Regions from separate parts of the Streptomyces sp. NPDC047917 genome, predicted to be linked through region 3. Evidence: riboswitches for the same ligand, from Rfam matches in the RefSeq annotation. Region 3 holds a riboswitch; each other region holds the start of a gene.
What was found. A riboswitch is a leader RNA that binds a small molecule or an ion and turns the genes downstream of it on or off. The one in region 3 is predicted to bind thiamine pyrophosphate.
Positions count from the first base shown of each region.

Region 1: linked by a shared signal. The riboswitch ahead of thiC (phosphomethylpyrimidine synthase ThiC) and the one ahead of ACGF8B_RS35915 (thiamine ABC transporter substrate binding subunit) in region 3 are both predicted to bind thiamine pyrophosphate.
Region 2: linked by a shared signal. The riboswitch ahead of thiO (glycine oxidase ThiO) and the one ahead of ACGF8B_RS35915 (thiamine ABC transporter substrate binding subunit) in region 3 are both predicted to bind thiamine pyrophosphate.

Region 1 covers NZ_JBIDCA010000001.1:262,237-272,045, forward strand. Annotated here, with positions in the region: gene hisC (histidinol-phosphate transaminase) at 1-458, opposite strand, end outside; gene ACGF8B_RS01110 (LacI family DNA-binding transcriptional regulator) at 829-1,941, shown strand; gene ACGF8B_RS01115 (metallophosphoesterase) at 2,100-3,173, shown strand; gene ACGF8B_RS01120 (hypothetical protein) at 3,356-4,180, shown strand; gene ACGF8B_RS01125 (hypothetical protein) at 4,234-5,556, shown strand; gene thiC (phosphomethylpyrimidine synthase ThiC) at 5,567-7,375, opposite strand; TPP riboswitch at 7,368-7,501, opposite strand; gene ACGF8B_RS01135 (YibE/F family protein) at 7,572-8,894, shown strand; gene ACGF8B_RS01140 (SsgA family sporulation/cell division regulator) at 8,974-9,411, opposite strand; gene ACGF8B_RS01145 (IclR family transcriptional regulator) at 9,513-9,809, opposite strand, start outside.
Region 2 covers NZ_JBIDCA010000005.1:376,786-386,594, reverse strand. Annotated here, with positions in the region: gene ACGF8B_RS14540 (sulfite oxidase-like oxidoreductase) at 1-563, shown strand, start outside; gene ACGF8B_RS14535 (DUF4396 domain-containing protein) at 619-1,143, opposite strand; gene ACGF8B_RS14530 (deoxyribonuclease IV) at 1,214-2,092, opposite strand; gene pknB (Stk1 family PASTA domain-containing Ser/Thr kinase) at 2,099-4,003, opposite strand; gene ACGF8B_RS14520 (thiazole synthase) at 4,116-4,910, opposite strand; gene thiS (sulfur carrier protein ThiS) at 4,913-5,131, opposite strand; gene thiO (glycine oxidase ThiO) at 5,128-6,312, opposite strand; TPP riboswitch at 6,310-6,422, opposite strand; gene ACGF8B_RS14505 (NAD(P)/FAD-dependent oxidoreductase) at 6,630-7,886, shown strand; gene ACGF8B_RS14500 (hypothetical protein) at 8,320-8,703, shown strand; gene ACGF8B_RS14495 (Rv2175c family DNA-binding protein) at 8,700-9,065, shown strand; gene thiE (thiamine phosphate synthase) at 9,171-9,809, shown strand, end outside.
Region 3 covers NZ_JBIDCA010000018.1:42,310-52,118, forward strand. Annotated here, with positions in the region: gene ACGF8B_RS35910 (ABC transporter permease) at 1-1,161, opposite strand, end outside; gene ACGF8B_RS35915 (thiamine ABC transporter substrate binding subunit) at 1,299-2,408, opposite strand; TPP riboswitch at 2,482-2,598, opposite strand; gene rlmN (23S rRNA (adenine(2503)-C(2))-methyltransferase RlmN) at 2,640-3,746, opposite strand; gene ACGF8B_RS35925 (phosphatidate cytidylyltransferase) at 3,840-4,940, opposite strand; gene frr (ribosome recycling factor) at 4,940-5,497, opposite strand; gene pyrH (UMP kinase) at 5,675-6,451, opposite strand; gene tsf (translation elongation factor Ts) at 6,611-7,447, opposite strand; gene rpsB (30S ribosomal protein S2) at 7,547-8,464, opposite strand; partial or broken gene ACGF8B_RS35950 (murein hydrolase activator EnvC family protein) at 8,976-9,554, shown strand; gene ACGF8B_RS35955 (TetR/AcrR family transcriptional regulator) at 9,623-9,809, opposite strand, start outside.

The sequences.
Region 1 (9,809 bases), on a different contig from region 3:
GTGCGGTCCGTGATCGCGTCCGCCATCGCGTCGAGGTCGTGCACCTCACCGCCGGTCAGCGGCACCTTCACCGAGGTCGCGCCGCTGACCTGCGTGATGATCGGGTACGCCTCGAAGGAGCGCCAGGCGTAGATGACCTCGTCGCCCGGTCCCGACGTCGCCTGGAGCAGCTGCTGTGCCACACCGACCGAGCCGGTTCCGGTGGCGAGGTGCGAGAGGGGCACACCGAAACGGTCGGCCAGCTCGTTCATCAGACCGGTGCAGGCCATGTCCGGGTAGCGGTTGAAGTTCGCGGCCGCCGCCAGGGCGGTCTCCATCACCCCGGGCAGCGGCGGATACGGATTCTCGTTGGAGGACAGCTTGAACGCGACCGGTCCACCGGCGGCAGCCGGCTTGCCCGGTACATAGGCGGGGACGCCGTCCAGCTCGGCACGCAGCTTGGGGCTCGTCTCGCTCACCGCAGGTCCTCCTCGATCGTCTGTACACATCAATACTGCTCACCTTATGAGGATTGAGCGCCGCTGCGAATGGCCGGAGCGCCCAATCGTCCGGTGCGACCAGGAATGGGGGGAGCGCCCTTCGGTCCGGCGCGCGCCGGTGGCTCACTCCGTGGCGCGCGTCCCTCGAAGAGGTGAGATGAGACCTCTTCGAGACATCGACCATTTAGTAGGCCCATCGGGTTCGATGCATGACACACTACGGTCAAGCCCTCCAACACCCTTGGTTTGCAAGGCATTTGGCCTTTGATGATCATGCAAAAACGTGCCTGTCAACGAGTGAATATGCGACCAGGCCAACCACCCCTCCGAGCCCTACTATCGGCTCGCCATGACAGCAGCAGGGAAGCACCAGGTGAGCCGGACGGACACACCCCGGCGCGGCGGCCGGCAAGGACGAGCGGGAATCCGGGACGTGGCCGCCGCCGCAGGGGTCTCCATCACGACCGTCTCCGACGCGCTCAACGGCAAGGGCAGGCTCCCGGACGCCACCCGCCGCCATGTCCGCGAGGTCGCAGAGCGCCTGGGCTACCGCCCTTCCGCCGCGGCCCGAACCCTCCGTACCGGCAAGTCCGGCCTGATCGGCCTGACCGTGACGACCTACGGGGACGAACCCTTCACCTTCACCGAATTCGCGTACTTCGCGGAAATGGCCAGAGCCGCCACCTCCGCCGCGCTCGCCCGCGGTTACGCCCTCGTCATCCTGCCCGCCACCTCGCGCCACGACGTCTGGTCGAACGTCGCCCTCGACGGCACCGTCGTGATCGACCCGTCCGACCAGGACCCGGTCGTCACGGAGCTGGTGCGCCAGGGGCTGCCCGTCGTCTCGGACGGACGCCCGGCCGGAACGCTCCCGGTCACCGCCTGGGTCGACAACGACCACCGGGCCGCCGTGCTCGACCTGCTCGACCATCTCGCCGCCGCCGGGGCACGCCGCATCGGCCTGCTCACCGGCACCACCACCGACACGTACACCCGCCTCTCCACCACCGCGTACCTCCACTGGTGCGAGCGCGTGGGCCAGGACCCGGTGTACGAGTCCTACCCAGCCCACGACCCCTGCGCGGGCGCGGTCGCCGCCGACCGGCTGCTCGCCCGCCCCGACCGCCCCGACGCCGTCTACGGGCTCTTCGATCCCAACGGGACCGATCTGCTGGCGGCGGCCCGTCGGTACGGCCTGCGCGTCCCCGAGGACCTGCTGCTGGTCTGTTGCAGCGAGTCCACCGTGTACGCGACGACCGAGCCCCCCATCACCACCCTCTCGCTCAAGCCGCGCAGGATCGGCACCGCGGTCGTCCAGCTCCTGATCGACGCCATCGAGGGCGTGGACCACGACGGACCGGTGGAGCAGGTCATACCGACCGAACTCATCGTGCGGACCTCCTCGCAACGCCGTCCACCCCGCACGACGGTCAGCGCGCCCCGCTCTCCGGCAGGGGATTGATCAGTAGATTTCGGACCAAACGGCCGGTGAACCCGACGTGCGTCCGGATTCACCACCCCTGGTGCGTCACAGAGCACGATCCGCATTCCTATGATGGGCGCACGACACCGCGGACCGCCCCGACCAGCAGGGCCCGTCAGGTGTACGGCGGCGCGACGGTGGTGGAGGGGTCGATGACACAGGGGGCCGGTCAGGAACCCGTGGTGCGGACGGCGACGTTGCGCGACTTCCGCGTACCGCCCTATGCCCAGAGCCCGGTGCCGCCGCCTTCGGCGCACCCGGGCAACGCCGTCCCCGGCGACGTGCCGCCGGACGGGTACACGCCCACCGCGCGCGATCTTCCGGTGATCAACCGCGGTGACACCGTGGAGGTCCCGACGGTCCCCGACCCGCTCCCCGCCCCGGAGCAGGGCCGTGGGCCGCTGTATGTCGTCGGTGACGTCCACGGCTATCTGGACGAGCTCCACGCCGCCCTCGCCGAGCAGGGCCTCATCGACGCCGAGGGCAAGTGGTCGGCGGGCAACGCCCGGCTCTGGTTCCTCGGCGACTTCACCGACCGGGGCCCGGACGGCATCGGAGTCATCGACCTCGTGATGCGCCTGTCCGCCGAGGCAGCGGCCGCCGGCGGCTACTGCAAGGCCCTGATGGGCAATCACGAGCTGCTGCTCCTCGGCGCCAAGCGCTTCAACGACACCCCGGTCAACTCCGGTGCGGGCACCGCCACCTTCCAGGCGGCCTGGCTGCTCAACGGCGGCCAGAAGAACGACATGGAGCGCCTCCAGGACGTCCACCTCCAGTGGATGTCCCGGCTCGACGCGGTCGTCGAGGAGGACGGGCATCTGCTGATGCACTCCGACACGACGGCGTACCTCGAATACGGCAGCACGATCGAGGACGTCAACGACACCGTGCACGCCATTCTCACGCGCAACGACGCCGATGAGTGCTGGGACCTCTTCCGGAAGCTCACCAAGCGGTTCGCCTTCCGCGACGAGTCGGGTCCGCAGGCCGTCCGGGAACTGATGGCGGCCTACGGCGGACAGCGCATCGTCCATGGTCACAGCCCCATTCCGTACCTCCTGGGCGAGGTCGGCTCGGAGGACGGCGAGGACGGTTCCGGCCCCGTGGTCGAGGGTCCGCACGTGTACGCGGACGGGCTCGCCATCGCCATGGACGGCGGAGTGACCATGGCCGGAAAGCTACTGGTCGTCCAACTGCCTCTGCATGACTGACGCACTTCCGGGAAGACGGTCCCACGACCTGACCACGCCGACCGCTGGGCCTATTTACGGAAACCCCCTGTCACCCCGTGCCGTGGGCGCTCTACCATCGGCGTATCAGTAGCAGGCTCTCCTCCGTTTCCGCCCAACTGCTCGCGTTCAGCGGGCACTCAGGCCCGACGGAGCATCGGGGGATGCACATGAACAGCGCTCCGCACCTGCTGGCCGAGGACCGACCCGAGTACGAGCGGATCCTCGACGACGCACTGCGTCATGCCCATGAACGGCCGGATCTGGCCGCGGTCGGCGAACGGCTCAATGCCGTGCAGCTTCGCACCATGGCACTGGACGCCACCGAGCTGATCACCGCGACGGCCGCCACCGAGTACAAGCACTACGTGGAGGCCCGCGAGGAACTCCGCGGCCCCGCCGACGGGACGGACGAGGAGGCGAGCCCCGGCCCGGGAACGGGCCGTTCGCATCAGTCGGGCGCCGGCATAGGAGCCGTCGTCACGGTCCTGGCACCGGTGCTCGCCGGTACCGCGGCGTTCATATTCCTGCTGGCCGGCTATCTGCTGAGGCTGCTCGACCCGGCGCCGTCCTTCGCCTCCACCATGGTCTCGGCGGGCTGGTTCTTCGCCGCGGTCACGGCCGCCGCGATCCTGGTCGCCGCCGTCGGGCTGCTCATCACGGCACTGCGCAACGGATCGGCGGCCCAGCCCGTCGAGGACGACGAGGAGGAGCTCCCGGAGGACGTGGCGCGGGCCAGGGAGGCTTGGCGTCACGCCCTGCTGGAACGCGGCATCCTGCCGTTCCTGCGGGACGCGCTCGCCGATCCCGACGCCGCTCCCGCCTCGCGCACCCCGGTCCGCTCCGCGAACCGCATCCCGAAGATCGGCTACAGCCCGCCGGACTTCTCCAGCCCGGACAACGGCCCGTCGGCAGGCCCCCGGCCGACGTTCACCTCACCGGACTTCACCAGCCCCGACTTCGGCGGTCCCGAGCACGAACCGGACTGACCCGACCGGTGCCCGGTCGCCGCCCCGGAAGCGCGAGCCTCCGGGGCGGCGACGTGTCCGGACCGGTCCGCGGCCGGCAGCCGGATCCGGTCGCCGCGAACTCCTTGGACTTCTCCGCCGTACCCGCCTCGATCTCCGACTGCGGACCGCCGTGCTCGCGCCGGATGCCCTGGGAGATCTTCATCGAGCAGAAGGGCGGACAGCACTGGCCCGGCGCCTCCCTCTCCGGTGTGACGTCCTACTATGCGTCAGTCCTCCGGCGGATCCGGATCATCGTGCGGCAAGGAAGGTCCATGCGCCTGTCCAGCTACGTCAAGAAGGCCGCCATGGGCGCGGCGGCGATACCCCTCCTCGCCGGGTGCACAGGGGAACAAGGTGCGGGCGGGGCCGTGGAGCGAGCCGAGAAGAGGCCTGCGTCCTGGACGGACCTGCCGGTGCGGACAGGTGCACGGGACGTCGTCCACACGGACACCGACCACCGGTCGTACGAGGTCAGGCTCACGGTCAAGAGCCTGGTCCGGGGCTCGGAGGAGGACATGCGGGGGGCGCGCGTGGACAAGGAGCTGAAGGGCACGGTCCCCCACTACCTCACCTTCGAGGTCACCAACACCGGTCGGGAGAGGATCCCCGCTGCCTACATGGTCGACAGCGACTTCACACTGAACGGCACCGACTGGGCAAGCGGGGAAAAGGTCCACGTCAGCGGCGGCAGGCCGGGCGGGGTCGACCTGCCCTGCGCCGACGCCGCGCCGAACTCGCTGGCGCCCGACGACTCGTACAACACCTGCGTGACCTACGCGCTGCCCGAGGGCGTCGGCGTGCTGTCGCTGACGCACCACGCCGACGGCTACCTCGACGAGGGCGGAGCGGTCGCCATCTGGCCCGTCGAGGGCGGCCTCAAGGCGGCGTCCGCCGGGCTGGCGGAGCCGGGCGACATCGTCCGCGTCCGGTGGGACGCCCGCGAGGACGGCGTCCTCGAACTGCCCGCCACGCTGGTCTCCGTACGCCGGGGCAGCGCGGGCGACCTCGCGGGCCTGGACCTCGACCTCAACGAGAGCGAGCGGCACGGCGTCCCGTACTACGTGTCGGTCACCTACACCAACACCGGTCCGAAAGACCTCTACACCAACCAGGCCGACCGCGTCCGCCTGCTCACCGAGGGCGGTCGACAGATACGGGGTAAGACCCCCTTCGTCCTCGACACGAAGATCCCCGGCTGTCCGTCCGACTGGGTCGCCCGGACGATACCGCCGGGCGACAGCGTGACGGAGTGCAGCATCCACCTGGTGACGGACGACGGCGACAAGCCGTTCGCGGTGGGTTTCGCGGAGGCGGGCCGGCCGGGACTGGTGGCCTGGCGGGCCCCCCTCCGCTGAGGCGGCCGGGTCAGTCGGCCGTCCTGCCGCCCGTCTCCGCGAGCGGCAGGTACACACGGTTGCCTGCTGCCGCGAACTCCTTCGACTTCTCCAGCATCCCGGCCTCGATCTCTTCGGGCGTCGAGCCGGCGTCGCCGCCGAACTGCTCTGTGATGCTCCTGCTGATCTTCATCGAACAGAACTTCGGACCGCACATGGAACAGAAGTGCGCCGTCTTCGCCGGCTCGGCCGGCAGCGTCTCGTCGTGGAACTCCCGTGCGGTGTCCGGGTCGAGGGCCAGGTTGAACTGGTCCTCCCAGCGGAACTCGAACCGGGCGTCGGAGAGCGCGTCGTCCCAGTCCTGTGCCCCGGGGTGCCCCTTGGCGAGGTCCGCCGCGTGCGCCGCGATCTTGTAGGTGATGACGCCGGTCTTCACATCGTCCCGGTTGGGCAGGCCCAGGTGCTCCTTCGGCGTGACGTAGCAGAGCATCGCCGTACCCCACCACGCGATCATCGCCGCGCCGATGCCGGAGGTGATGTGGTCGTACGCCGGCGCGACATCGGTGGTCAGCGGGCCGAGCGTGTAGAACGGCGCCTCCTCGCAGATCTCCTGCTGGAGGTCGATGTTCTCCTTGATCTTGTGCATCGGGACGTGGCCCGGACCCTCGATCATGGTCTGCACACCGAACCGCTTGGCGACCGAGTTCAGCTCGCCGAGCGTGCGCAGTTCGGCGAACTGCGCCGCGTCATTGGCGTCGGCGATCGAGCCGGGACGCAGCCCGTCGCCCAGTGAGTACGTCACGTCGTAGGTCGCGAGGATCTCGCAGAGCTCCTCGAAGTGCTCGTACAGGAACGACTCCTTGTGGTGCGCGAGGCACCAAGCCGCCATGATCGAGCCGCCGCGCGAGACGATTCCGGTCTTGCGGCGGGCGGTCATCGGTACGTACGGCAGGCGCACGCCGGCGTGGACGGTCATGTAGTCGACGCCCTGCTCGGCCTGCTCGATGACCGTGTCCTTGTAGATCTCCCAGGTCAGCTCCTCCGCCCGGCCGTCGACCTTCTCCAGTGCCTGGTAGAGCGGGACGGTGCCGATCGGCACCGGGGAATTGCGCAGAACCCACTCACGGGTGGTGTGAATGTTGCGGCCGGTGGACAGATCCATGACGGTGTCGGCGCCCCAACGCGTCGCCCACGTCATTTTTTCCACCTCCTCCTCGATGGAGGACGTCACCGCGGAGTTGCCGATGTTGGCATTGACCTTCACCAGGAACCGCTTGCCGATGATCATCGGCTCAATCTCCGGGTGGTTGACGTTGGCGGGCAGCACGGCCCGGCCGGCCGCGATCTCCTCGCGCACCACCTCGGGCTCGACGTTCTCCCGGATGGCCACGTACTCCATCTCCGGGGTGATCTCGCCCCGGCGGGCGTACGCGAGCTGGGTCACCGGCTGTCCGTCCCGGCTGCGGCGCGGCAGCCGCGGTCGGCCGGGGAAGACCGCGTCGAGGTTGCGCAGCCCGCCACGCGGCGAGGTGTGCTTGAGCCCGTCGTCCTCGGGGCGGGCGGGGCGGCCCGGGTACTCCTCGGTGTCGCCGCGGGCGATGATCCAGTTCTCCCGCAGCGGTGCGAGCCCGCGACGGACATCGGTCTCGACGGTGGGATCGGTGTACGGACCCGACGTGTCGTACAGCGTCACGTCCTTGCCGTTGGTGAGGTGCACCTGACGGACCGGCACCTGGAGGTCCGGGCGCGAGCCCCGGACGTACCCCTTGTGCCAGCCGGTGGACTTCCCGGCCTCGTCGCTCTGGTTCGAGGCAGGCGTGCGTGCGTCCGATGTGGTCATGAGACCTACTCCCTACGCCGGCATTACCCGGTAACAGGTTCGGCGGTCGGCGCAGCCTGTCCCGTACGGACGTACGGAGATCAGCGCCCTCTCAGCCCGGTGCTCCGAGCTCCCGCGTGTGCAAAGGTTCCTCCACGCTAGCGCCCCGTCCCGCCTGCTGAACAGTGGGCCCGTCCCTTCTTGCGATGATCGGCCGGTGACGTCCCCCCGAATCGACCACGAACCACAGAGCCATCAGCACGGCCACTCGCACAGCCATGGCCCTGCCGCACCCGTCTCCACGCACCTGCGCAAAGTCATCGCGGCCGTACTGATCCCGTTCGCCACCGCCGTCGTCGTCGGTCTGGTGGCCCTCTGGCCGGGGGGTGCACCGCCGCACGAACGGACCGGCGTCGGATTCGACCGGCAGACCCAGCAGGGAAAGGTGGTGAACATCGTCAAGGTGGACTGCAAGGAGGTGAACGCGGCCCGGACGCCCATCGACGGAGGCACCACGCCTCCGTCGGAAAGCGGGCAGGGGCTGTGCAAGAAGGCCAGGATCGAGGTGACGACCGGTCATGACAAGGGCCGGACGTTCATCGAGATCATCCAGCCCGACACACCGCGTCAGCTGCGCGACGGTCAGGGCGTGGTCGTGGCGTACGCCCCCGACGCGCCCCGTGATCTGCAGTACTCGGTGACGGATGTGAACCGGAAGTTCCCGATGGCCCTGCTGGCCGGGATCTTCGCCCTGGTCGTGGTCGCGGTGGGACGCATGCGCGGGGTGATGGCGCTGGTCGCGCTCGCGGTCTCGTTCGCCGTGCTGACCCTGTTCATCCTCCCGGCCATTCTCCAGGGCTCGAATCCGCTGCTCGTCGCGGTGGTCGGGGCCGGCGCGATCATGCTGATCGCGCTCTACATGTGCCACGGCCTGACCGCCCGTACCTCGGTCGCGGTGATCGGCACGCTGATCTCGTTGCTGCTGATCGGGCTGCTCGGATCGCTCTTCATCGGCTGGGCGAGCCTGACCGGCAACACCGACGACAACACCGGCCTCATCCATGGCCTGTACCCGCACATCGACATGAGCGGTCTGCTTCTGGCCGGTGTCATCATCGGTTCGCTCGGGGTCCTCGACGATGTGACCGTGACCCAGACATCGGCGGTCTGGGAACTCCACCAGGCGAACCCGACGTTGGGTGTGCGGGGGCTCTACCGGGCGGGGATCAGGATCGGGCGCGACCACATCGCCTCGGTCGTCAATACGCTGGTGCTCGCCTACGCGGGCGCGGCACTGCCGTTGCTGCTGCTGTTCTCCGTCGCGCAGAGCAGCGTGGGGACGGTGGCCAACAGCGAGCTGGTGGCGGAGGAGATAGTACGAACGCTGGTCGGATCGATCGGACTGGTCGCCTCGGTGCCGGTGACGACGGTGCTCGCCGCGCTGGTCGTCTCCGCGGACCGCACAGGGCTCGGCGCGGAAGCCGGAGCTTCGGCACCCGTACGGACCGGGAGGGGCCGTCGTCGCAGGACGAAGACCTGAGCGTCTCCACAGGTGAGTAATTCACCCATTCGGCAGGTGCCGTGTTCGACCGGCAAGCCGGTCGGCGGCGCCGTTGTGCTCAGCCGGCGTTCTGTTCCTCGGCGAGAATCCGGCCCAGAGCGTCTTCGAGATTGCCCTCGAAGTCACCCAGCGTGCACTCCTGCCCGAGTGGCACAAGCTTGTCGGTCCGGTCGAGAAACGCCACAAGTGGGGCCGTACCGGCCCTGAAGAGAGCCCGGTCCTCGCCGACCTGGAGCCGGATATGTACGTCGGACAACCCCTCGGGCTCAGTGGGGCCGATGTGTACATCGCCGTCGCCACTGGGGCTGTTGAGGCCGTCGAGCAGCAGCTCACGACCGAATGCCCAGGTGACGGGGGCGTCACCGGGCAGATGGAAGGTCATCCGGATCGCATACGGATCGCAGACCTCGTACCGGAGCTCCACCGGGATCCGGAAAGAGAGCTCCTCGGAGACGAGGAAGCTCATCATGACCTCAGCTTGAACCGACTCGCGCATCGTTCAACCCCGCAGTAGATGAATCTGGCCAGGAATGATCCCCCGTGGCCCTATTGACGCCATCGTGGTGCACGCGATAGCAGATCACAAGGAGTGATTTTTCAGATACTGATAGAGAACACGAACGAACGCAAGAGGTTGGCCACTTCGCCACGTAGTTGTTCGACTGCGGGGAGCAACCGACTCTCCTGCTCCAGGGGTACCGAAATCGCCATCGCGGCAGCGGTGAACCCGGCCGTGATCGGGATGGCCGCGCAGACCGTTCCGAGGGCGTACTCCTGGCGCTCGACGACAGGTTCCGTCCGCTCCAGCGACCGCAGCCGCTCAAGGAGCGTCGCCCGGTCCTTCACCGAATAACGGGTCAGTGGACGCACAGGGTGACGGTCGAGGTGGTCCTC
Region 2 (9,809 bases), on a different contig from region 3:
AGCGCGGTTGGCCGGTTACCCACTACGGGCCCGTGCCGAAGTTCAAGCCGGACCGCTGGGAGTTCCGGGTCTTCGGGGCCACCGCGGACGGCGAGAAGCACTGCTGGAACCATCAGGAATTCTCGGTGCTGCCGTTCGCCTCGGTCGTCGCCGACCTGCATTGCGTCACCAAATTCAGCATGATCGGTGCCGAATGGGGCGGAGTCCTCGCCCGTACGGTTCTGGAACTCGCGCCGCCCGCGCCGAACGTCACCCATGTGATGGTCTGGGCCGAGTATGGATTCAGCTCGAATCTGCGGCTCTCCGACTTCGCCTCGGACCGAACACTTTTCGCCACCCACAAGGGCGGGGAACTGCTCACCGCCGAGCACGGATTCCCGCTCCGCCTCGTCGTGCCGCACCTCTACGCCTGGAAGGGGCCCAAGTGGGTCCGGGGCGTCGAGTACATGACGGCCGACCGCCGGGGCTTCTGGGAGGAGCGCGGGTACCACAACATCGGTGACCCGTGGAGCGAGCAGCGGTACTCCTACCAGGAAGAGCCCGGGGACGGCCCCGAGCTCTGATCCCGGCGGCTCCCGGGGCCGGTCCGTCCCGTCCCGTCCGGCCCCGTGGCGCTCCTCAGTGGTGGTACTGGTGCACCACCGCGTGCCCCTTGCCCCGGCCGATCATCCACTTGTTGACCGGTGTGGTGACGACGAAGGCGACGGCGAGCGAGATCGCGAGGGCGCCCCAGAACAGCGTGTCGGCGAGTGTGGCGTCCATGGCGCCCGGCCACAGCGCGATCACGCCGTTGTCGATCAGCTCCATCACCGCGATGGACAGGGTGTCGGCGGCGAAGGCGACTCTCAGCGCCGTACGGAAGTCGACGCCGGCCTTCAGGACGGAGCGCAGGGTCAGCGAGTAGCCGAAGAAGAAGGCCAGGACGATCGCGAGGACCATCGTCTCCGTGTTGCCCCAGCCGAGCGCCGTGCCGATCACCATGCCGAGGATCTCGCCGATGGCGCAGCCGGTGAGGCAGTGCAGCGTGGCCCTGGCGGCCATGGACCAGCCGACCCCGCCGGGGTGATGGGAGGTGGTGTGTGCGGCGTGATCCGCATGGCTGACGGGCCGGCCGTCGTGTTCGTGGTGTGTGCCGTGCTGCATGGTGAACCCCCGGACGTCGAGTAACGGTTCCTGCCGACAGCAGGAACCGTATACCCCCCTGGGGTATTCCTCAATGGGTCGGGGAGCTCCGTCGGTCCAGGTCGCGCAGCCCCTTCAGCCGCGCCACATCCGCCGCGTGGCCTTCCTTGCCGCCCGGCGTCTCGATGATCAGCGGTACGCCTTCGGTCGCCGGGTGCGAGAAGAGCTCGCGGAAGGGTTCCTCGCCGATGTGCCCGGCGCCGATGTTCTCGTGCCGGTCCTTGTGGGCTCCCACCACGTCCTTGGAGTCATTGGCGTGGATCAGTTTCAGCCGGCCCTCGCCGACCGTCGCCACCAGCTGGTCCAGGGTCTGCCGCATGCCCACCGGCCCGGTCAGGTCGTGGCCCGCCGCGTAGATGTGGCAGGTGTCGAGGCAGATGCCGAGCCTGGGATGGGCGTCGAGCGCGTCGAAGTACGGGCCGAAGTCCCAGGTCCGCGAGCAGAGCGAGAACCCCTGCCCGGCGGTCGACTCCAGCAGCAGATACGGGTCGTCGTCGTGCGTCAGCTCGTCCAGCAGCGGCCGCATGTGCGTGCGCACCTGCGCGAGGGCCTGCTCGCGCGGCCGCCCGCCGGTCGCCGACCCGGTGTGCACCACGACGCCCAGGGCGCCGATCTCGCGGGCCCGGCGCAGCGAGTGGCGCAGCGAGTCCACCGACTTCTCCACGGTCGCCCCGGTGTGCGATCCGAAGTTGATCAGATACGGGGCGTGCACGTACGCCGGCATGGACGCGGCGGCGCACTCGGCGCGGAACCGCTCGTCCTGGGCCGGACTTCCGACCGGGGTCGCCCAGCCGCGCGGATTGGCGACGAAGACCTGGACGGCCTCCGCCCCCATCTCGCGGGCGTAGGGGAGGCCGACCTTGGCGAGGCCGCCGGCCACCGGGATGTGGCCGCCGACTGGGTTGCGCATATGGATCTAGAGTCCCTTGGTCTTGATGGTGATGGTGCTGCCCTCGGCGGCCTGCTCGCCGCCGTCGACGGACTGGCTCGCGACGGTGTCGCTGAAGGACAGGAACGGACGGTCGACCTTGACCTCGAAGCCCGCGTCCTTCAGCTCGCTGGTGGCTTCGTCGACGTCCTTCCCGGTGACGTCGGGGACGTCGATCATCCGCGGCCCGTCGGAGACCGTGAGCTCGATGGTGTCGCCCTCGGCGGCCTCGGCACCCGCGCCCGGCGACTGCCGGGCGATGTCGCCCGCGTCCTCGGGGGAATGGACCCGGCCGGGCAGCACCTTGGCCTTGAGCCCCTCGTCCGCCAGCGTGGCGGTGGCGTCCGCGACGGACAGCCCGCTGACGTCCGGGACGTCCACCGGGGCGCCCTTGCTGACATGGAGGGCGACCGCCGAGTCCGGGTGGCGCTCGGTGCCCGCCGCCGGGTCCGTACGGATCACGTCGCCCCGGACCGTCCCGTCGCTGAACTCCTTGGTGACCATGCCCGGTACCAGGCCGGCCTTCTTCAGCTCACGCCTGGCGTCGGCGAGCGAGAGGTCCCGGACGTCGGGCACCTTCACGATCTCGGGGCCGCGCGAGACGACGAGCTTCACCGCGTCGTTGCCCCTGACGCGTTCGCCGGACCCCGGATCGCTGCTGATGACCTTGCCGCGGTCCACGGTGTCGCTGTACGCCCGCTCGACGCCCTTGAGCTCCAGGCCGGCCTTCGAGAGCCGCTGCCGGGCGTCCTTCTCGGTCTGGCCGAGCAGCAGGGGGACCTGGGTGAACTGCCCGGAGTTGATGTACCAGACACCGGTGCCGATCCCCAGCGCCAGCAGCACGCCGACGACCACGGCGACCACCGAGCGCCGCGGACCGCGGCGGCGCCGGTCCTGCGGCGCGGTGGGCGGGGGCACCTCCAGCCGACTGGTGTGGTGCGAGACGCCCTGGCCGGCCGGGAGCAGCCGCGGGATCACGCTGGTGCGGTCCTCGGCGGCGTCGTGCGTCTCGGCGGTGGCCTGCGGCGGCACGGCGTCCAGCTGGGCGTCGGTGAGGCCGGAGCGGGCCGCACGGGTCTCGGCGAGCAGCGCCACCGCGTCGAACGGGCGGCCCTCGGGATTGCGGGCGGTGGCGCTCGCCACCAGGTCGTCCAGCCCGGCCGGGAGCCCCGGGACGGCGGCCGACGGCGCCGGAACGGGCTCGTTGAGGTGCTGGTAGAGCACCTGGGCGGCGGTGTCGCCGCCGTGCGGCTTGGAGCCGGTCAGCATCTCGTACAGCACGACGCCGCAGGCGTACACGTCGGTGCGGGTGTCCGCCGTGCCGTTCTCTATCTGCTCGGGGGCGAGATAGGAGACCGTGCCCAGGAGGGACCCGGTGGTGTTGGTGACGGTGCCCACCGCGCGCACGAGGCCGAAGTCGGCCACCTTGACCCGGCCGTCGTCCCCTATCAGGACGTTCTCCGGCTTCATGTCGCGGTGCACGAACCCCGCCCGGTGTGCGGCGCCGAGCGCGGCGAGGACCGGCTCCAGGATGTCCAGCGCGGCCCTCGGCTGGAGGGCGCCGCGATCGCGCAGCACGTCGCGCAGCGTGCAGCCCGCGACGTACTCCATCGCCAGGTAGACGTACTGCCCCTGGGCGCCCTGGTCGAAGACCGCGACCACATTGGGGTGCGCGAGCCGGGCCACCGACTTGGCCTCGCGGATGAAGCGCTCGACGAACGAGGCGTCGGTCGCCAGCGCCGGGTGCATCACCTTGAGGGCGAGCACCCGGTCCAGCCGGGTGTCCACGGCCCGGTAGACCGTGGCCATGCCGCCCACGGCGATGCGGGCATCGACGCGGTAGCGGCCGTCGAGCAGCTGCCCGACAAGAGGGTCCTGGAGGGTCGTATCCACGCAGGCGAGTCTACGAGCCGCCACGGACACGACCCACGGGCCGGGGCGGTCCCGGGGCCGTACTGAAGCCGAGCCGTGACAGGAACACGCGTTCCACCGCCGTACCGGCGGCTCAGAAGGCCGGGCGCTCCGGGTCCAGCACCGCCCGCCCCTCCACCGGCGACGACGCCTCGGCGAAGTGGCGGCGCGGAATCCGGCCGGCCCGGTACGCCAGCCGCCCGCCCTCCACCGCGTGACGCATCGCCGCCGCCATCAGCTCGGGCTCCTGGGCCCGGGTCACCGCGGACGCCAGCATCACCGCCGCACACCCCAGCTCCATCGCGAGCGCCGCGTCGGAGGCCGTCCCGGCGCCCGCGTCCAGGATCACCGGCACCCGGGCCTGTTCGACGATCAGCCGGAAGTTGTGCGGATTGCGGATGCCGAGCCCGGAGCCGATGGGGGAGCCGAGCGGCATCACCGCCGCGCACCCCACGTCCTGGAGCCGGCGCGCCAGCACCGGGTCGTCATTGGTGTACGGCAGCACGGTGAAGCCGTCGTCCACCAGGATCTCCGCGGCGTCCAGCAGCTCGATCGGATCGGGCAGCAGGGTCCGCTCGTCCGCCACCACCTCCAGCTTGATCCAGTCGGTGCCGAGCGCCTCGCGGGCCAGCCGGGCGGTCAGCACGGCCTCACCCGCGGTGAAGCACCCCGCCGTGTTCGGCAGCACGCGGATGGAGAGCCGCTTCAGGACGGAGAGCACCGAGCCCTGGACGGTCGGGTCGAGGCGGCGCATCGCGACGGTGGTCAGCTCGGTGCCGGAGGCGGTCAGCGAGCGCTCCAGCACGTCGAGGCCGGCCGCCCCGCCCGTACCCATGATCAGCCGGGAGCCGAACGCGGTGCCGCCGAGGGTGAAGAGGTCGTCGGACACGGTCAGCCTCCCTGGACGGCGGTCAGGACCTCGACGCGGTCGCCGTCACGGAGCACGGCGGTGGACCACCGGCCGCGCGGTACGACGGTCTCGTTGACGGCGGCCGCGACACCGGTGTGCGCGGTGGTGAGCGAGGCGACGAGCGATGCCAGGGTGGTGCCGGCGGCGACCGGACGGGCCTCGCCGTTCACGGACACGGTGGGCGGTGCGGACTCGGTCATGCGGGCTGCTCCTGACGTACGGAGGCGGTGGCGGAGGCGAAACGGTGCGGGGTGAAGGGGCGGGCCGGCTCGGGCGGCTCGCCGCCGGTGAGGAACTCCGCCATGACGTCGCCGGTGATGGGGGTGAGCAGCACCCCGTTGCGGTGGTGGCCGGTGGCGAGGTGGAGGCCGGGCAGGGCGGTGGGGCCCAGCAGCGGGGCGTTGTCGGGGGAGGCGGGGCGCAGGCCGGCCAGGGTCTCGGTGAGCGGCAGTTCGGTGATGCCGGGGACCAGCTCGTGGGCGTCGCGCAGCAGCTCGTAGACCCCGCCCGCGGTGACCGCGGTGTCCCAGCCCATCTCCTCGCTGGTGGCACCGACGACCAGCTCGCCGTTCTCGCGCGGTACGAGGTAGACGTGGCCGCCCCGGACCACTGCCCGGATCGTCCGGCTCAGGAACGGCGCGTACCCGGCGGGCACGGTCAGCCGCACCACCTGGCCCTTCACCGGCCGGACCGGTGGCACCACCTCGTCCGGCAGCCCGGGCAGCCGCCCGCTGAGGCTCCCCGCGGCGAGCACGACCTGGTCGGCGGCCAGCTCCGTACCTCCGGCGAGCACCGCCCCGGAGGCCCTGCCGCCCACCACGCCCAGCCGCTCCACCCAGCCGCGGTGGAAGACCACCCCGGCCCGTTCACAGGCGGTCAGCAGGGCGGCGGCCAGCCGGCGGGGATCGATCTGGTGGTCGCCGTCGACCCGCAGGCCGCCCCGGACGCCCGGCGCGAGCATCGGCTCCAGCCGACGGCACTCACGGCCGGTGAGCCACTCCGATTCGAGGCCCGAACGCTGCTGGAGGGCATGCAGATCCCGCAGATGGGCACGGTCGTCGGAGTCCAGCGCGACGGCCAGCGTGCCGCAGGTGCGAAAGCCGGTCTCCTGGCCGCTCGCCTCTTCCAGCTCGGCCACGAAGGCCGGATAGCGGGCGGCCGAGGCGACGTTGAGGCCCAGCAGCAGCTGTTCGCCGTAGTGGAGTTCGGTGACGGCGGCCAGCATGCCGGCCGCCACCCGGGCGGCGCCGCCACCCGGTTCGGGGTCGGCCACCGCCGTACGCAGTCCGCGCTGAGCGGCCCGCCAGGCCGTCACCAGGCCGATGATCCCGCCCCCGATGACGAGGACATCGGATCCGTTCCCGTTCCGAGAAGAACGCATGGGCTTCCAGCCCCTCCCTTCGCCGGCATGACCCGGATCAGGTTCGTACGGTCGGAGGCCGCCCAGCCTCCCTCTCAGCCCGGTGCGTCCGGGCTCCCGCGAGTGTCTTACGTCGGCCACCCTAAACCCCGCCCCCACCGGACCGGTGCGGGAGCTGTCACACGGCCCGCCCGCCCGACGTCATCGCCCGCACCGGGAGGACGGCCGGATCCGGCCGGACAAGTGGTGGGAGCGGGAGCCGCGGCAGGGCGGCGGGACGAGCAGGGTCGGGCAACCCACCCTTTCCTGACGATCAATCAGGTGCTTATGGTGTACGGGTGAGCGATCAGCAGCAGTCAGAGCAGCCGGACCGGCGGACAGGACGCCGCGTCGTCGTCGTCGGCGCGGGCATGGCCGGGGTGCAGACCGCGGTGGCCCTGCGGGAACAGGGCTTCACCGGCCCCGTCACCCTGATCGGCGCGGAACCGCACCAGCCCTACGACCGCCCCCCGCTGTCCAAGGCGGTGCTGCTCGGCAAGGCCGAGGACTCCGCCTTCGACATCGACTTCGAGGCGCTGGAGATCGAGCTGCACCTGGGGCGTGAGGTGACCGGTGTCCGGCCGGACGCGCACGAACTGGACACCCCGGAAGGGCCCGTTCCCTACGACGCCCTGGTGATCGCGACCGGTGCCGAACCGGTCGTCCTGCCCGGCACCGAGGGCGTTCCCGGCGTCCATCTGCTGCGCACCCTCGACGACGCGGCACGGCTGCGGCCGGTCCTCGACGAGCAGCACGGCGTCGTGGTCGTCGGCGCGGGCTGGATCGGCGCCGAGTTCGCCACCGCGGCCCGCGCCGCCGGCTGCGCGGTCACCGTCGTCGAGGCCGCCGACCGGCCCCTGGCGGGCGCCATGCCCGCGGAGGTCGCCGCCCCGATGGCCGCCTGGTACGCGCAGACCGGCGCCGAACTCCTCACCGGGGCCCGGGTCGAGCGCATCGAGCCGGGCCGGGTGGTCCTCGCGGACGGGCGTACCGTCCCGGCCGGAGCGGTCGTCGTCGGAATCGGCGCCCGCCCCGCCACCGGCTGGCTGGCCGGTTCGGGCATCGCGCTCGGCCCCGACGGATCGGTGACCGCCGACGAGGCGCTGCGCACCTCGGCGCCCGATGTGTACGCGGTGGGCGACTGCGCCTCGTTCCCCTCCGCCCGGTACGGCGAACGCCTGCTCGTCCACCACTGGGACAACGCGCTCCAGGGCCCGCGCACCGCCGCCGCCAACATCATCGGCGCGGCGGCCGACGACGTCCCGGAGCCGGTGGCGTACGACCCCGTGCCGTACTTCTGGTCCGAGCAGTTCGACCGGTTCGTGCAGTACGCGGGCCACCACGGGAACGCCGACACCCTGCTGTGGCGCGGCGATCCGGCCGGACCCGCCTGGTCGGTGTGCTGGCTGCGGGACGATGTCCTGGTCGCGGTGCTCGCCGTCGGGCGGCCGCGCGATCTGGCCCAGGGGCGCAAGCTCATCGAGGCGGGGGCGCGGCTCGATCCCGAACGGGCCGCCGACCCGGCCGTACCGCTGAAGTCGGCGATCCGTCAGTAGCGTGCCGCAGGGCGTACGGGGGCGTCCGGAACGCGGGCGGCCCCCCTGGACGGCGGCCAGGAACCGGTGCATCTCGCTCTTCCTCCGCACCGGCGCGCACGCGGCCCGGACCGGCGGCAGGGTCACCGTCGACACCCTCACCGACCGGCCGGTGGTGAAGACCGTCCGGACCCCGCGCGGCACCGCTCCACCCATGTCGCCGTGCCGACCGGGCGCTCCCGGAAGATCCCGGGCTGCGTCCGGACCTCGAAGGGCCGGGTCACCACCACCGTCGGGCGGAACTCCGCGTACACCAACGACGACACGGTCCCCAGGACCGGGCAGCAGCAGACGACGCGCCGGCGCGACCACGGCGCGACCACCGTGACGACGAAGACCGGCACCGCGCACCGAGGCCCGCCGGCACGCCCGGTCCCACCCCATCGGCGTCGGCATGGACACCCCGCTGCACGGCGACCACGACACCTACGAACCGAAGGCCGCCGTCACCCGGCGCCGAGTGCTTCTCGCCACATCCAGGACGGTCCACGCGCACCGGTGGCGCACGGACGCGGTCACGGACGACACCGTGGACACGACCGGCGGCCCCGCCCGCGAGAACGGCGTGGTCCGGGCCGCCGGCGGCGCCTCGTCCGAGACGTACCGGGGCACCACCGGCACCGGGGCCCGCTGCTCGCGGTCCCTGGCGACCGCGCACGGCCGGGTCGCCCGGCGACCGGCAGGGCCACTGCCGCCTCGCCGGCGTGGCCGCGGTGGCCCTGAAGGGCTGAGTCCGGGTATCGGCTGTCGGCGCGGGATGGCAGGCTTGTCCCCGTGACCGAGATTGACGCAAAGATCGATGCTCTCGTCCCCGCCTGGCTGCACCTGCCCGACATCGCCGAAATGCTCGATGTCCAGGTGACGCGCGTGCGGCAGCTGGTCAAGGAGGGCCAGCTGATCGCCGTACGACGTGGTGAGAACCGGACGCTCCAGGTGCCCGCCGCCTTCATCGACGGCGACAAGGTGGTCAAGGGCCTCTCCGGCACCCTGACGCTCCTGAGGGACGACGGCTACAACGACGAAGAGATGCTTGAGTGGCTCTTCACCCCCGACCCGACCCTGCCCGGCACCCCCGCCCAGGCACTGAGCGAGAATCGCGGCACGGAGGTGAAGCGCCGCGCCCAGGCGCTCGCCGTCTGACGGCCGGCCGCAGGTGAGGCGCGGGCCGCGCGAGAGCGCGCGGCCCGCGCCCGCACCGACCGTCGACAACCGCTCCACCACGCTCTCCCAGGGGGGAACCGCACCATGTCCACGCCTCGCGCGCTGCTGTCCGACGCCCGGCTCTATCTGTGCACGGACGCCCGCAGGCGCCAGGGCGACCTCCCCGAGTTCCTCGACACCGTCCTCGCCGCCGGGGTGGACATCGTCCAGCTCCGCGACAAGGGCATGGAGGCGGCCGAGGAGCTCGACCATCTGGCCGTCCTCGCCGAGGCGTGCCGGCGCCACGGCAAGCTCCTCGCCGTGAACGACCGGGCCGACGTCGCCCATGCCATCGGCACCGATGTGCTGCACCTCGGCCAGGGCGACCTGCCGGTGCCCGCCGCCCGCGCCGTCATCGGCCGGGACGTGGTGATCGGCCGCTCCACACACGCCCGCTCCGAGGTCGACGCGGCCGTCGCCCAGCCCGGCGTGGACTACTTCTGCACCGGCCCCTGCTGGGCCACCCCGACCAAGCCCGGGCGGCACGCCCCGGGCCTGGACCTGGTGCGGTACGCCGCCTCGCTCGACCAGCCGCGTCCCTGGTTCGCCATCGGCGGGATCGACGCCGGCAATCTCGACGAGGTGCTGGACGCCGGGGCCCGTCGGGTGGTCGTCGTCCGGGCGATCACCGAGGCCGCCGATCCGGCCGCCGCCACCGCCGGCCTGGCCAGGAGGATCAGGGAG
Region 3 (9,809 bases):
GCCGAAGCCGACGGTGACCGCGGACACCCCGAGCGGCAGCATCAGCAGCACGTCGAAACCGCGCACCAGCCGGCCGGCGCGCCGGGTCAGCGCCGCGGCGGCGAGCCCGCCGATGACCAGTGCGATGACCGTCGCGACCAGCGCGTACTGCAGGGAGTTCCAGATCGCTTCGAGCGGCGCGACCAGGAACGTACCGCCGCCCGCGTCCACGGATCCCAGCGCACGGTAGAAGTCGAGGCCGTGGCCGCCGGTGGTGTCCAGGGAGCGCTCGACCAGTACCCCGAGCGGCAGCAGGATCAGCAGCAGCACCGTCAGCAGCACCCCGCCGAGCAGCGCCCACTGCCCGGCGCCGCGCGGCCTGCGGGCGGTCTGCGCGGGATCGACCAGCTTCAGCGCGGTCTCCCTGCGCCGTACGGTCCAGGCGTGCACGGCGAGGATCGCGCCGACTGCCGCGAACTGCACCAGCGTCAGCACGGCGGCCGTCGGCAGGGCGAGCAACTGCGCGGTCTGCCGGTAGATCTCCACTTCGAGGGTGGCGTAACCGGGACCGCCGAGGATCTGCACGACCCCGAAGGAGGTGAAGGTGAAGAGGAAGACCATCAGCGCGGCAGCGGCCACAGCGGGTGCCAGGGCCGGCAGGGTGACCCGCCGCCAGGCGGCGAACCGTCCCGCGCCGAGCACCCTGGCGGCCTCCTCCTGCCGGGGGTCGAGCTGGGACCACAGGCCGCCGACCGTCCGGACGACCACCGCGTAGTTGAAGAAGACATGGGCGAGCAGGATCGCCCAGACCGTGGTGTCGAGCCGTACGCCCCAGAGTTCGTCGAGGAAGCCACCGCGTCCCAGCAGCGCCAGGAAGGCCGTCCCGACGACCACGGTCGGCAGGACGAACGGCACCGTGACGACCGCCCGCAGCAGTTGCTTGCCGGGGAAGTCGAAGCGGGCGAAGACATACGCTCCGGGCAGCGCGATCAGCAGGGTCAGCGCGGTCGAGGCGAGCGCCTGCCAGGTGGTGAACCAGAGGACCTCGCGGATGTCCGGCCGGGCCAGCACCTCGCCGATCCGGCCGAACTGCCAGACGCCGTCCACCTTCAGGCCGCGGCCGACGATCGCGGCGACCGGGTAGGCGAAGAACAGCGCGAAGAACGCGACGGGCACGGCCATCAGGCCGAGCCGCACCGCGCTCCCGCGCCGGGCCTTCGCACGGGCGGGCCCCGCCGCGCGGGTGCGCCTTCCCGGGCCATCCGTCCCGCCGGTCCCGCCCGTCCCGCCCGCGTCCGTTCCGCGTACGGGGCTCTTGGCTACTTCACTACGAGCGAGGACCACGACTGGACCCACTGCTCACGGTTCTTGGCGATCTTCTCCGGGGCCACGGTCGCCGGCCCGTCCACCGTCGCACCGAACTTGGTGAAGAGCTCCGGCAGCGCCGCGTCCTTGACGACCGGGTTGACGAACATGTTGAGCGGCATGTCCTCCTGGAACTTCTTGCTGATCAGGAAGTCCAGCAGGGCCTTGCCACCCGCCTCGTTCTTCGCGCCGTTCAGCAGACCGGCGAACTCGATCTGCCGGAAGCAGGTCCCGGTGGCGACGCCGGTCGGGGCCTGCGCCGGCTGCGGCTTCGCGTACAGCACCTCGACGGGCGGGCTGGAGGCGTACGAGACGACGAGCGGCCGGTCCGCCTTGGCCTTCTTCCCGCCGGCCGATCCGGAGAACTCCTCGTTGTACGCCTGCTCCCAGCCGTCGACGACCTTGACGCCGTTGCGCTCCAGCTTCTTCCAGTAGTCCTGATAGCCGTTCTCGCCGTAAGTGGCGACGGTGCCGAGGAGGAAGCCGAGGCCGGGCGACGAGGTCCCGGCGTTCTCGGTGACGAGCAGGTCCTTGTACGCGGGCTTCGCCAGGTCGTCGAAGGACTGCGGCGGCGCGAGCTTCTTGTCCGCGAAGTACTTCTTGTCGTAGTTCACGCAGATGTCGCCGGTGTCGACCGGGGTGACCCGGTGCTTGTCGGCGTCCAGCCGGGTGTCCGCCGCGACCCGGTCGATGCCCTTCGCCCGGTACGGCGTGAAGAGCCCGCTGTCGAGGGCACGGGAGAGCAGGGTGTTGTCGACGCCGAAGAACACGTCGCCGCGGGGGGAGCCCTTGGTCAGGATCTCCTGGTTGAGCGCGACCCCCGCGTCGCCGCTCTTGAGCACCTTGACGGTGTAGCCGGTCTCCTCGGTGAACTCCTTCAGCACGTCCTTGGAGGCATTGAAGGAGTCGTGGCTGACGAGGGTCACGGTCTTGGAGCCCGAGCCCTTCGTGCCGCCGGAACCGGCCGAGTCGTCGGAGCTTCCGCAGCCGGCGAGTGCGGTGACGCCGAGCGCGGCGGCGACGGCCGACGCCGCGAGCTGCCTGGTCCTGCGCGTGGTGGTCATTGTGGATTCCTCCTGGGTTTTGGCCAGGAAGAGACGCGGCCCTGCCCGCGGAAAGCGGGCAGGGCGCAACAGCATGAGTTGATGACCGAACTTCCTACCCGGAATGACCCGGGCGAGGTTCAGAGGGTCTGCGGCCGACCTGTCCTCGGTGCCGCACTCTCAGCGCTGTGGCGCTCCCCTGTCGGAATATGAAGTTGATTTCAGGCCCAGATTACACGGGCCACTTCCGGCTCAGCGCTCGGCTGCCGCCAGCTGCCCGCAGGCCCCGTCGATCTCCTGACCGCGGGTGTCCCGCACGGTGACCGGCACCCCGTGGGCGGCGATCGCCTCGACGAACGCCTTCTCGTCCTCGGGCCGCGAGGCGGTCCACTTGGAACCGGGTGTGGGGTTCAGCGGGATCAGGTTGACGTGCACCCGCTTGCCCTTGAGGAGCCGGCCGAGCCGGTCGCCGCGCCACGCCTGGTCGTTGATGTCGCGGATCAGCGCGTACTCGATGGAGATGCGACGGCCGGACTTCTCCGCGTACTCCCACGCGGCGTCCAGCACCTCGCCGACCTTCCAGCGCGTGTTCACGGGTACGAGGGTGTCGCGCAGCTCGTCGTCCGGCGCGTGCAGCGAGACGGCGAGGCGGCACTTGAAGCCCTCGTCCGCGAAGCGGAGCATCGCCGGCACCAGACCCACGGTGGAGACGGTGATCCCGCGCTGCGAGAGCCCCAGCCCGTCCGGCTCCGGGTCGGTCAGCCGGCGGATCGCGCCGACCACCCGGTTGTAGTTGGCGAGCGGCTCGCCCATGCCCATGAAGACGATGTTGGAGAGCCGCGCCGGACCGCCGGGGACCTCTCCGTCGCGCAGCGCCCGCATGCCGTCCACGATCTGGTGGACGATCTCGGCGGTCGACAGATTGCGGTCGAGTCCGGCCTGTCCCGTGGCGCAGAACGGGCAGTTCATCCCGCAGCCGGCCTGCGAGGAGATGCACATCGTGACCCGCTCCGGGTAGCGCATCAGGACGGACTCGACGAGCGTCCCGTCGTGCAGCTTCCACAGGGTCTTGCGGGTGGTGTCGTCGTCGCAGCTGATGTGGCGGACCACCGACATCAGGTCGGGGAACATCGCCTCGGCGAGCTTGGCCCGCGATCCGGCCGGGATGTTGGTCCACTCCGCCGGGTCGGGCGCGTACCGCGCGAAGTAGTGCTGCGAGAGCTGCTGGGCGCGGAACGGCTTCTCGCCGATCGCGGCGACGGCTTCCTTGCGCTCGGCGGGCGTGAGGTCGGCGAGATGCCGCGGCGGCTTCTTGGCTCCGCGGGGCGCGACGAAAGTGAGTTCTCCGGGCTTAGGCATGGTTCTTCCAGTGTCGCAGACAGAACAGTGAGGGCCCGCCGTCCTGTGGACAGCGGGCCCTCACTCGTAAAGTCCCAGCTCAGGACCCTGTTCTCAGGTGGAGCCGACGAACAGCACCAGCAGCAGCCAGACCACCGGGGCGGTCGGCAGCAGCGAGTCGAGCCGGTCCATGATGCCGCCGTGCCCCGGCAGCAGCGTGCCCATGTCCTTGATCCCGAGGTCCCGCTTGATCATCGACTCGCCCAGGTCCCCGAGGGTGGCGCTGGCCGCGACCGCGAGCCCGAGCAGCAGCCCCTGCCACCAGGAGCCGCCGTCGATCAGGAACTGCATGCACAGCGCGCCGGCGACCATCGCGAAGGCGACGGCCCCGAACAGGCCCTCCCGGGTCTTTCCGGGACTGATGCGCGGTGCCAGCTTGTGCTTCCCGAACCGCCAGCCGACGGCGTACGCACCCGTGTCGCTGACCACGGTCAGCAGCAGGAAGGTGAGCACCCGCTGCGGCCCGTCGTCGGCGGTCAGGAGCATGGCGACGAACGTGGCGAGGAACGGCACGTAGAACACCGCGAACACACCGGCCGTGACGTCCTTGAGGTAGCCCTCGGGCGGTTCGGTCATCCGCCAGACGAGCACCGCCAGCGCGGTCAGCGCCGTCGCCGCCCAGGCGCCTTCGGCACCCCGGACGTAACCGGCGACGACCATCGCCGCGCCGCCCACCGCCAGCGGGACGAGCGGTGCCTTGATGCCCTTGCGCTCCTGGAGCCGCGAGGTGAGCTCCCAGAGGCCCACGACGACGGCCACGACGATCACGCCGACGAAGACGGCCTTGACGATGAACAGCGAGGCGACGATGACGGCGCCGAGCCCCACACCGACCCCTATGGCGGCTCGCAGATCACGGCCCGCACGTTTCTTCTGCGGGGGCGGCGGCGCGGTGGACATGGGCTCCTGCGGCTTCTCGTCACGGAACAGGGGGCCGCCGCTCAGGCGTCCGGCCCCCTGGTCCCGGTCATCACGGTCGTCAGCGTCTCTGCCTGCGTCGTCTCTACCTGCGTCGGGAACGTCCGGCACGATGGGCATGGGCCGAGTCTGCTGGGCGTCATACACATCGTATGCAGGACCCGCCGGGGCCGCCTGCATCTCGGGCGCACCCCAGCGACCGGCTCCCTGCGGGGCGCCCCAGGAAGAGTCGTTCATCAGACTTCGAGCAGCTCGGCTTCCTTGTGCTTCAGCAGCTCGTCGACCTGCGCGACGTACTTCGCGGTGGTGTCGTCGAGCTCCTTCTCGGCGCGGCGCACCTCGTCCTCGCCCGACTCCTTGTCCTTGACCAGCTTGTCGAGGGTCTCCTTGGCCTTGCGGCGCACCGCGCGGATGGAGATCTTGGAGTCCTCGGCCTTGCTCTTGGCCACCTTGATGTAGTCGCGGCGGCGCTCCTCGGTGAGCTCCGGGAAGGTCACCCGGATGATATTGCCGTCGTTGCTCGGGTTGACGCCGAGGTCCGAGTCGCGGATGGCCTGCTCGATGTTGCGCAGCGCGGTCTTGTCGAACGGCGTCACGACGGCCATGCGCGGCTCGGGCACCGAGAACGAGGCGAGCTGGTTGATCGGGGTCAGCGCGCCGTAGTAGTCGGCGACGATCTTGTTGAACATCGCCGGGTGCGCACGGCCGGTACGGATCGCGGCGAAGTCCTCTTTCGCGACGACTACGGCCTTCTCCATCTTCTCCTCGGCCTCGAGGAGGGTTTCTTCGATCACCACGTGCTCCTGCGTGTCTTGAGTGGCCCGTCGTGCCGGGGCCCGGCGGGTCCTGCGTCGCGTCCTCACCTGCACGGTGTCCGACCGGCAGGCCGTTGTCCATCCTTCGGGGCCGGTCCCGGGGTTCCCCCGGGGGCCCGGACCTCCCCGTCGTACTCCGGGAAGGTCCCCCGGTTCTCAGGCCCGGGTGCTCCGGTCACTCACGAGCGTGCCGATCTTCTCACCCTTGACCGCGCGGGCGATATTGCCGGTCGCGGTCAGCTCGAAGACGAGGATCGGAAGGTCGTTGTCGCGGCAGAGCGTGATGGCGGTGGCGTCGGCGACCTTGAGATCGCGGGCGAGAACCTCGCTGTACTCGAGCGCGTCGAACTTCACCGCGTCGGGGTTGCTCTTCGGGTCGGAGTCGTAGACCCCGTCCACCCCGTTCTTGCCCATCAGGAGAGCTTCGGCGTCGATCTCCAGGGCGCGCTGGGCGGCAGTGGTGTCGGTGGAGAAGTACGGCATCCCCATGCCGGCGCCGAAGATGACGACGCGGCCCTTCTCCAGGTGGCGCACGGCGCGCAGCGGGATGTACGGCTCCGCGACCTGCCCCATGGTGATGGCGGTCTGGACGCGGGAGTCGATGCCTTCCTTCTCCAGGAAGTCCTGGAGCGCCAGGCAGTTCATGACCGTGCCGAGCATGCCCATGTAGTCGGACCGGGCCCGGTCCATGCCGCGCTGCTGGAGCTCGGCGCCGCGGAAGAAATTGCCGCCGCCGATGACGATCGCGATTTCCGCGCCGTCACGGACGACCGCCGCGATTTCGCGGGCGATGGCGTGTACGACGTCGGGGTCGACACCGAGACCCCCGCCGCCGGCGAACGCCTCTCCGGACAGCTTCAGCATGAAGCGTCCGGCCACCTTGCCGTCGTCGCGCTTGTGGTCACCTTTTGCGGCGTCCGCGCCCTTGTTCATGGAGATTCTCCTCGTGCACATACGAAGAAGGCCATTGCCGGTGGGTCTGGTGTCCCTCAGCGGCAATGGCCTCCTCGTCAGATCTGCGGTCGTACGGCGTGAGTGCGGCCGACGACTGCACTAGACCCTATCGGGGTCCACCGTGTTTCGCGGACGGACTCAGATGCCGACCTTGATGCGCGAGAAGCGCTTCAGGGTGACACCGGCCTCGTCCAGGACCTTCTGGACGGACTTCTTGTTGTCCAGCGCGTACGGCTGGCCGAGGAGGGTGGCCTCCTTGAAGAAGCCGTTGACGCGACCCTCGACGATCTTCGGGAGAGCGGCCTCGGGCTTGCCCTCGGCGCGCGTGGTCTCCTCGGCGACGCGGCGCTCGGCCTCGACGACCTCGGCCGGGACGTCCTCGCGGGACAGGTACTTCGGGGCGAACGCGGCGATGTGCTGCGCGATGCCCTTGGCCAGCTCGGCGTCGGCCTTGTCCAGCTCGACCAGGACACCGATCTGCGGCGGCAGGTCGGGCATGGTGCGGTGCATGTACGCGGAGACGAACGCGCCGGAGAACTGCGCGAAGCGGTCCAGGACGATCTTCTCGCCGAGGTTGGCGTTGGCCTCGTCGACGTACGCCTGGACGGTCTTGCCGGCCTCGATCTCGGAGGCGAGCAGCGCCTGGATGTCGGCCGGGGAGGTGGCGGCGACGTGGGCGGCGAGGGTGTTCGCGACGTCCTGGAACTTCTCGCCCTTGGCGACGAAGTCCGTCTCGCACTTCAGCTCCAGCAGAACGCCGGACGTCTGGTCCTCGGAGATGACGGAGACGACGGCACCGTTCTCGGCAGAGCGGCCCTCGCGCTTGGCGACGCCCTTCTGACCCTTGATACGGAGCGCCTCGACGGCCTTGTCGACGTTGCCGTCGGCCTCGTCGAGGGCCTTCTTGCAGTCCATCATGCCGGCGCCGGTCAGCTCGCGGAGCTTCTTGACGTCAGCGGCGGTGTAGTTCGCCATGAGTCTGTATTTCTCTCTCGAAGTCTGAAAGATCTACGGGTGAACGGCGGGGGCGGTGCTTGTGGCACCGGCCCCCGCCGTCGTCAGCCGTGACGGGTGTCAGGCCTGCTCGGCGTCCGCGGCCGGGGCCTCGGCAGCGGGGGCCTCGGCAGCGGCCTCGGCGGCGGGGGCCTCGGCAGCCTCGGCGTCCGCGACCTTCTCGGTCTCGGCGGAGGTCTGGACCTCGGCGTCGGCCTTCTTGTCGCCCTCGAGCAGGTCGCGCTCCCACTCGGCGAGCGGCTCGCCGGCGGCCTTCTCGCCCGGCTTCGAGTCACCGGTGGCGGCACCGGAACGGGCGATGAGGCCCTCGGCGACGGCGTCGGCGATCACACGGGTGAGCAGGGTGACGGAGCGGATCGCGTCGTCGTTGCCCGGAATCTTGTAGTCGACCTCGTCGGGGTCGCAGTTGGTGTCGAGGATCGCGACGACCGGGATGTGGAGCTTGCGCGCCTCACCGACGGCGATGTGCTCCTTCTTGGTGTCGACGATCCAGACGGCGCTCGGCACCTTCTGCATCTCGCGGATACCACCGAGGGTCTTCTCCAGCTTGGCCTTCTCGCGGGAGAGAACCAGGAGCTCCTTCTTGGTGAGGCCGGAGGCGGCCACGTCCTCGAAGTCGATGAGCTCAAGCTCCTTCAGACGCTGAAGGCGCTTGTAGACGGTGGAGAAGTTGGTGAGCATGCCGCCGAGCCAACGCTGGTTGACGTACGGCATGCCGACGCGCGTCGCCTGCTCGGCGATGGCCTCCTGGGCCTGCTTCTTCGTACCCACGAACATGATGGAGCCGCCGTGGGCGACGGTCTCCTTGACGAACTCGTAGGCGCGGTCGATGTACGACAGCGACTGGAGCAGGTCGATGATGTAGATGCCGTTGCGCTCGGTGAAGATGAAGCGCTTCATCTTCGGGTTCCAGCGACGGGTCTGGTGACCGAAGTGGACGCCGCTTTCCAGCAGCTCCCGCATCGTGACGACGGCCATGGCCGTACTCCTTGAGGTGCTCGGTTGTCGCGACCGCAGGATTGCTGTCGCGCCTGACGCCCCGACGCGCCGTGCCACGAGGGACCGAGGAGCGCGGCCACCGTCCGCGAAGAGGGAGGTGGCGGGGCGTGCGAAGTCGACCCGGTGACCCGGATCGCCATAGGAAGTGTACGGGACGGCCCGGGTGCCGGGTGACGGCGCTGTCCACAACCGGCTGGTTGTCCACAGTTCCGGTTCATGATCCCCGCGGATCGGGGCGCTGCGGGACGGTTCTGCCATGCGACGCACCCCTGATCCGACCGTCCCGACCGACCTGCTGATTCCGGGCGCGGGCACCTGCCGCCGGAGGTCCGTGCCCCGGGTGCGGGAGGCGCTCGTGGTGGTGCTGGCGGCCCTGCTGGCGGTGGTGTGCGGCACAGCGGTCGGCTCGGTAGCCGCGGCCGGCACTCCGATGCCCACTCCCACGACAGTTCCCACGCCAACCCCCACACCCGTTCCCACGTCAACTCCCATGCCCGTTCCCTCCCCGGGTGCGCAGGCAGAGACGGAGCCGGGCCCAGCGCCGGGTGCGGAGACAAGGACGGAGCCGGGCCCCGGAAAGCCGCCCGGGGAAGGCGGTTCGGGCCCCGGGCCGGAAGGCGACCGGAGCTGGCCGCTTGCCGGGCGGCCCGCGGTCCTGCGGAACTGGGAGCCCCCGGCCGGTCCCTACGCGCGCGGCCACCGCGGGGTCGACCTGGCCGCTGAGCCGGGTGCGGCGGTGCTCGCCGCCGCCTCGGGCCGGGTCTCGTTCGCGGGGCGGGTGGCGGGACGCGGGGTGCTGGCGATCGAGCTGGCCGGCAGCGGTGATCCGCCGCTTCGGACCACGTACGAACCGGTCCGCGCGCTCGTGGCGAAGGGCGAGGAGGTGACGGCGGGGCAGGTGGTGGCGGTCGTGGAGACGGGGCCCTTCCACTGCACGGCGGGCTGTCTGCACTGGGGCCTGCGGCGCGGTGACGCGTATCTGAATCCGTTGTCGCTGCTGCCGCCGTCGCTGCTGCGACGGGGCCCGTCCCGGCTGCTCCCGGTGTTCGGAGTACCCGAACCCGCGCGCTCCGCCGGAAGGACCGGGGACGGGCTCGCCGCCCCCAGCGTTCTGCTCGCCGCCGCGATGCGGCGGCGTCAGCCCCGTGCGCCCTGGACGCCTCGAAGGATCATGGCGACGGCGGTGTCCGCGATCACGGCCGGCTCCTCGGCGACGGCCAGTTCGATACGCCGCACCGCGGCGTCCACCGACCCCTGGAGCAACATCGCCGCCAGCCTCGGCTGCGCGTGGCCGAGGTCGCCGAGCGCCTCGACGATCATGGCG